Regions from separate parts of the Bradyrhizobium sp. 142 genome, predicted to be linked through region 1. Evidence: predicted binding sites of a transcription regulator. Region 1 holds the regulator's gene; the other holds the start of a gene.
What was found. The regulator HrcA, encoded in region 1, represses chaperone genes, less so after heat shock. The targets are predictions, from matches to a motif close to GTTAGCACTCNCNNNNNGNGAGTGCTAAC.
Positions count from the first base shown of each region.

Region 2: the regulator HrcA is predicted to act here: its motif matches at 2,028-2,056, upstream of IVA82_RS35650 (co-chaperone GroES).

Region 1 is NZ_JADPKQ010000414.1:35,977-39,384, reverse strand. It holds gene pncA (bifunctional nicotinamidase/pyrazinamidase) at 1-677, shown strand, start outside; gene grpE (nucleotide exchange factor GrpE) at 827-1,441, opposite strand; gene hrcA (heat-inducible transcriptional repressor HrcA) at 1,538-2,626, opposite strand; gene rph (ribonuclease PH) at 2,801-3,408, shown strand, end outside.
Region 2 is NZ_JADPKQ010000389.1:34,075-37,482, reverse strand. It holds gene groL (chaperonin GroEL) at 1-1,452, opposite strand, end outside; gene IVA82_RS35650 (co-chaperone GroES) at 1,641-1,937, opposite strand; gene IVA82_RS35645 (hypothetical protein) at 2,266-2,787, shown strand; gene IVA82_RS35640 (protein phosphatase CheZ) at 2,948-3,408, opposite strand, start outside.

The DNA.
Region 1 (3,408 bases):
TCGCGGCGCTCGCTCCAACCGCACTCTTTGCAGCCGCATCGATCAAGCCGGATGATGCATCCGCGCTGCTCGTGATCGACGTGCAAAACTGTTTCCTGCCCGGGGGCAGCCTCGCGGTGAAGGAAGGCGAGCAGGTGGTGCCGGTCATCAACAAGATGGCCAAGGCGTTCGCCAACGTGGTGATGACGCAGGACTGGCACACGCCCGGCCACATCTCCTTTGCCTCGGTACATTCCGGGAAGAAGCCGTTCGAGACCGTCGACCTGCCCTACGGCAAGCAGGTGCTGTGGCCCGACCATTGCGTGCAGGGCACCGACGGCGCCGCGCTGTCAAAGGACCTTTCGATTCCGCAGGCCGAACTCGTCATCCGCAAGGGCTTCCACAAGGACGTCGACAGCTACTCGGCCTTTCTCGAGGCCGACGGCAAGACCTCGACCGGCCTCGCCGGCTATCTGAAGGCGCGCAAGATCAAGCGCGTCTTCGTCGCGGGGCTGGCGACGGATTTCTGCGTCGCCTGGACCGCGCTCGACGCGCGCAAGGCCGGCTTCGAGGTCTATGTAGTGGAAGACGCCTGCCGCGGCATCGACACCCAGGGCTCGCTGGCGAAAGCCTGGGCCGACATGGCCAAGGCCGGGGTGAAGCGGATTCAGTCCGCGGATATCGCGGTGAGCGCGTAAGCGACGCGAAAACTGCCAGCCCCTCCTCCGTGAGGAGCCCGCTTCTTCGCGCGCGTCTCGAAGGATGGAGGCCCCCGCTGTTACATCTTGGCCTTCATGGTTCGAGACGCCGCGCAAAGGGCGCGGCTCCTCACCATGGGATCGAGGGCTCACGCCGCGCTGTTCGGCTCGTTGGTGTTGGCGGCGGGCGCGACCTTCGCGCCGCCCTTGGCGACACCGACCAATGCCGGGCGCAGCACGCGCTCGCCGATGGTGTAGCCGGCCTGCATGACCTGCACCACGGTGCCCGACGGCACCGACGCATCAGGCACTTCGAACATCGCCTGCTGGAAGTTCGGGTCGAACTTCTGGCCCGAGGGGTCGAACTTCTTCACGCCGTGCTTTTCCAGCGCGTTGAGCAGCGAGCGCTCGGTAAGTTCAACGCCCTCGATCAGCGAGATCAGGCCGGGATCGGCAGCGGCACGGGCCTCGGCCGGAACGGCATCCAGCGCGCGCTGAAGATTGTCGGCGATGTCGAGCACGTCACGGGCAAATCCGGTGATGCCGTAGAGGCGGGCGTCGGCGACTTCCTTGGTGGTGCGCTTGCGCAGGTTCTCCATCTCGGCCAGCGTCCGCAGCATGCGGTCGCGTGCCTCGGAGGCCTCCTTCTGCAACAGCTCGACCGAGCCGGGCTCGGGATCGTCGGGCATCACATAGGGCTTCGACACTACGGGCTCGCCGGTCGCTGCGGCCGTGTCTTCGGGTTGCCGGTCTCGATCGGTCATCAGCTCTCTTCTCAAAGGTCTAAGGGAGTTTTTCTTGCCCGGATATCGTGCTTCGGACGGCGAAAATCAAGCGCCCGTGATCGGCCCGGACCCCGGTCAGCCGCCCAAGAGGCGACTGATGATGCGGGCGGCGTAGTCCACGGTCGGGATCACACGGGCATAATTCAGCCGCGTCGGCCCGATCACGCCCAAAACGCCGACGATACGGCCCTCGGCATCCCGATAGGGCGAGATGATGGTGGAGGAGCCGGACAGCGAGAACAGCTTGTTCTCGGACCCGATGAAGATCCGTACACCCTCCGCGGTCTCCGCGCGGCCGAGCAGGTCGATGACGCCGCGCTTGGTCTCGAGGTCGTCGAACAGCAGGCGCACCCGCTCCAGATCCTCCAGCGCATGCAGGTCTTCGAGCAGATTGGCGTGGCCGCGGACGATGAGCTGGCGGTCCTCGTTTTCGCCGCCCGACCAGCTGGCGATGCCGGCCGAGATCACCTTCTGCGTCAGCAGATCAAGCTCGGTGCGCGCCTCTCCGAGCGCGGTCTCGAGTTCCAGCCGCGCCTCGGCCAGGGTCCGGCCCCGGATTCGTGCATTGAGGAAATTGCCGGCTTCCGTCAGCGCCGAGGATGGAACTCCGGGCGGCAGCGTCAGCACCCGGTTTTCGACCTGGCCGTCCTCGCCGACCAGGATCACCAATGCCTTTTCCGGTTCCAGGCGGACGAATTCGATGTGTTTCAGCCGCGCATTGGATTTCGGCGTCAGCACCACGGCGGCGGCCCGGGTCAGGCCGGAGAGCCGCGTCAACGCCTCCTCCAGCGCCGCTTCGACCGATTGCGCATGGCCCACCGAGGTCAATTGGCTCTGGATCGCCTGGCGTTCGGCGTCGTTGAGATCGCCGACCTGCATCAGGGCGTCGACGAAGAAACGCAGGCCGAGTTCCGTCGGGAGCCGGCCGGCAGAGGTATGCGGCGCGTAGATCAAGCCGAGTTGTTCCAAATCGGCCATGACATTGCGGACCGAGGCCGGCGATAGCGGCATGGCAATCAGGCGCGAGATATTGCGCGAGCCCACCGGCTCGCCGGTCGCGAGGTAACTTTCGACAATTTGACGAAAGATATCGCGGGATCGCTCGTTGAGCTGGGCGAGGCCTGCGCGCGGCGCGATCAGATGGATCGGATCGTGATGGGCCACAGACGGCAACTCCTCTCAGATGCTTGTAATTTGGCTCTCCGGCAGGTCCCTGACAAGCGTGGTTTTGCAGTTGGCTGGGGACCGAAAAGTCAGAACGTCCCCCTTGCCGCCTACCCTCACCCCCCCTACAAGCACCGCGAATAGCCCTTTCCCGAGAGTCTTGGAGGATCTCCCATGCGGCCAAGCCGCCGTGCGCCCGACGAATTGCGTCCCGTGACGCTTGAGCGCGGCGTGGTCAAATATGCGGAAGGCTCGTGCCTGGTGAAGTTCGGCGACACCCATGTGCTGGTCACCGCCACGCTGGAAGAGCGGCTGCCGCCGTGGCTGAAAGGCCAGGGCCGCGGCTGGGTCACTGCCGAATACGGCATGCTGCCGCGCGCCACGCTGGAACGCACCCGCCGCGAGGCCTCCACCGGAAAGCAGAGCGGCCGCACCGTGGAAATCCAGCGCCTGATCGGCCGCTCGCTTCGCACCATCGTCAATCTCGAAGCGCTCGGCGAACGCCAGATCACGGTCGATTGCGACGTGATCCAGGCCGACGGCGGCACGCGCACGGCATCGATCACCGGCGCCTGGGTCGCGCTCGCCGATTGCATCAACTGGATGAAGACGCGAAACATGATCAAGGCCAACGTGATGCGCGACAACGTCGCCGCGATCTCCTGCGGCATCTACGACGGCACGCCGGTGCTAGATCTCGACTATGCCGAGGATTCGGAAGCCCAGACCGACGCCAATTTCGTCATGACCGGCGACGGCCGCATCATCGAGGTCCAGGGCAC
Region 2 (3,408 bases), on a different contig from region 1:
TTCGTTCTGGGCGTCGAAGCCGAAGGTCTCGGACTTGTTCTCCAGGATCTTGCCGACGACGATGGAGCCTTCGAGGCCCGCGTTCTCGGAGATCTGGCGGACCGGGGCTTCCAGCGCCTTCAGCACGATGTTGATGCCGGCCTGGACGTCGGCATTGGCGTTGGTGAGACGGCCCACCGCCTTCTTGGCACGCAGCAGGGCGACGCCGCCGCCGGGGACGATGCCCTCCTGCACCGCGGCGCGGGTGGCGTTGAGCGCGTCCTCGACGCGGTCCTTCTTCTCCTTGACCTCGATCTCGGTCGCACCGCCGACGCGGATCACCGCGACGCCGCCGGCGAGCTTGGCGAGACGCTCCTGGAGCTTCTCACGGTCGTAGTCCGAGGTGGTTTCCTCGATCTGCGCCTTGATCTGGCCGACGCGGGCCTCGATGTCGGGCTTCTTGCCGGCGCCCTTGACGATGGTGGTGTTCTCCTTGTCGATCACCACCTTGCCCGCGCGTCCAAGCATCTTCACCGTGACGTTCTCGAGCTTCATGCCGAGCTCTTCCGAGATCAGCTGGCCGCCGGTCAGGATCGCGAGGTCCTCCAGCATGGCCTTGCGGCGATCGCCGAAGCCTGGCGCCTTGACGGCGGCAACCTTGAGGCCGCCGCGCAGGCGGTTGACGACCAGGGTGGCCAGCGCCTCGCCCTCGACGTCGTCGGCGATGATGACGAGCGGCTTGCCCGACTGCACCACGGCTTCCAGCACCGGCAGCATGGCCTGCAGGCCGGACAGCTTCTTCTCGTGCAGGAGGATGTAGGCGTCCTCGAACTCGGCGGTCATCTTCTCGGCATTGGTCACGAAATAGGGCGACAGATAGCCGCGGTCGAACTTCATGCCTTCGACGATGTCGACCTCGGTATCGAGCGACTTGTTCTCCTCGACGGTGATGACGCCCTCGTTGCCGACCTTCTGCATCGCCTGGGCGATCATCTTGCCAATGGCGGCATCGCCGTTGGCGGAGATGGTGCCGACCTGGGCGACCTCGGAGGAGGAGGCGACCGGCTTGGCGCGTTTCTCGATGTCCTTGACGACAGCCGCCACCGCGGCGTCGATGCCGCGCTTGAGGTCCATCGGGTTCATGCCGGCGGCAACCGACTTGGCGCCTTCGCGCACGATCGCCTGGGCCAGCACGGTCGCGGTGGTGGTGCCGTCGCCGGCGAGGTCGTTGGTCTTGGAGGCTACCTCACGGACCATCTGGGCGCCCATGTTCTCGAACTTGTCCTCGAGCTCGATCTCCTTGGCGACGGTGACGCCGTCCTTGGTGATGCGGGGCGCGCCGAACGACTTCTCGATCAGGACGTTGCGGCCCTTGGGGCCGAGCGTCACCTTGACGGCGTTGGCGAGAATGTCGACGCCGCGCAGCATGCGTTCGCGCGCGTCTCCGGAAAATTTGACGTCTTTGGCAGCCATGTTCTTGCTCCTGAAAAACTTGAATCGATGAGGCGCCGCAGTTTTTCCTCGTCATTGCCGGGCTTGACCCGGCAATCCATCATCTTGCGAAAACGATGGATGCCCGGGTCGTCTGGCGCGAAGACGCGCTTCGCGCTTCTGCCCGGGCATGGCAATGGAGCATTCAGCGGCTGTTCAGGCGTCCGGCCTTAGGCCATTACGCCCATGATGTCCGACTCCTTCATGATCAGGAGCTCTTCGTTGTCGATCTTGACCTCGGTGCCCGACCATTTGCCGAACAGCACGCGGTCGCCGACCTTGAGGTCGATCGGGATCAGCTTGCCGGCCTCGTCGCGGCCACCGGGGCCGACGGCGACGACTTCGCCCTGGGACGGCTTTTCCTTGGCGGTGTCCGGAATGATGATGCCGCCCCTGCTCTTTTCCTCGGCGTCGATACGTTTGACCACGACACGGTCATGCAGCGGACGAAATTTGGATTTAGCCATGACGTTTCCCTTTGGAGGCTCGCTTCGGATGCAACAGAAGTGGGTTGGGGGCGGCGCTGCCGTCCGCCCTCTCCGAGATCGAACGACGCGCTTAGCAATCGACGTTTTCGAGTGCTAATAGTGTGTCCGGGAATATGGCTTGGCCGCGATCCTGTCAAGCAAGGTGGTTAAGCGATTGGTGAGGCGGATATAGGATTGTGGCTCCAGAAACTTATTTGCGGTGCTGGCGTATTCAAGGACGTCATTGCTCCAACAGTGGTTTTGCGCTTGGCTGCAGCAGGGGTGCGGTCGCGGTCTTGGTCGGGGGCACTTTGCTCGGGGGAATAGCATGATCGGTTCAGCTCACGTGCGCACGGTTGCCAATCTGGCTGCCGCTTCCATGTTGGCGCTGCTGCTGGGCGCCTGCGGCGGAGGCATGAGCCTGCCGTCCTTCTCGTCGTCCTCGCCGCCGCCGGAAGCCGAGCCGGGCACCGGTCCGGAGATGCCGGCGAGCATTCGCGCCGACGAGATCGTCGGCCGCTGGGGCCTCGCCTCGTTCCAGAACCCGGCCGACCGCGCCCGGACCGAGGCCGCTGCCCGGGCCCAGTGCAAGAATCCCTACGTGATCACCGCCGGCTCCTCCGGCGGCGTGATCATGCATCTCGCCGACCAGGCGACGCCGCAGGAACTACGGCTGAAGGGTTCGCCCATTGGCAAGAATTATATCGGCCCGCCCGGTCCGACGCCGGGCGAGCAGGACCGTGAGATCGTCTCCTTCGACGGCCGCGTCCTGATCACCCGCTTCATCGACAAGGACGCCGCCACCCGCTACGGCAACATGGTCTACGTCCGCTGCGCGCCGAGGGCGTGATCGGGGTTCGGATCTAACCAGCCGTCATTGCGAGCGTGGCGAAGCAATCCAGAATCTTTCCACGGTGACAGTCTGGATTGCTTCGCTTCGCTCGCAATGACGGGGCAACAAAAAACGCCGGCTCCCGCCGGCGTTTTGTTTTTCTCTCCGTTGTGTCGAATCAGTCGAACAGCGCGTCGATGTCGTCCTGCGAGGCGTGGCCGACGTCGCCCGCGAGCTTCGGGCCGTTGAGAAGCTTTTCATCCTCGCTGCGGGTATCGGCCTGCGGCACGACGTGGGACTTGATCGCGTCGACGCCGCCCCAGATCTCCATCATCGCGTTGATGTGCTGCTCGATGAATTTCATCGTGCCCATGACCTTGCTGATGCGCTGGCCGGTCAGGTCCTGGAAGTTACAGGCCTCGAAGATCGAGATGACACGTTCCTGGATGTCGTCGGCCAGACGCTTCTGCTGGTCGGCCGACTGCACCTTGGCCATCGCACTGGCGGCCTGGTCGATCGATTCCGCGGCTTCGAGGATCTGCTGGGTCGCCTGCTCCGTGCCGCCGACCACGGCGCCGAGCTCGCCATTGACCTTTGCCATTTCGCCGCCGTCAAAGCTCTTGCCGTGCAGGGTCGCGA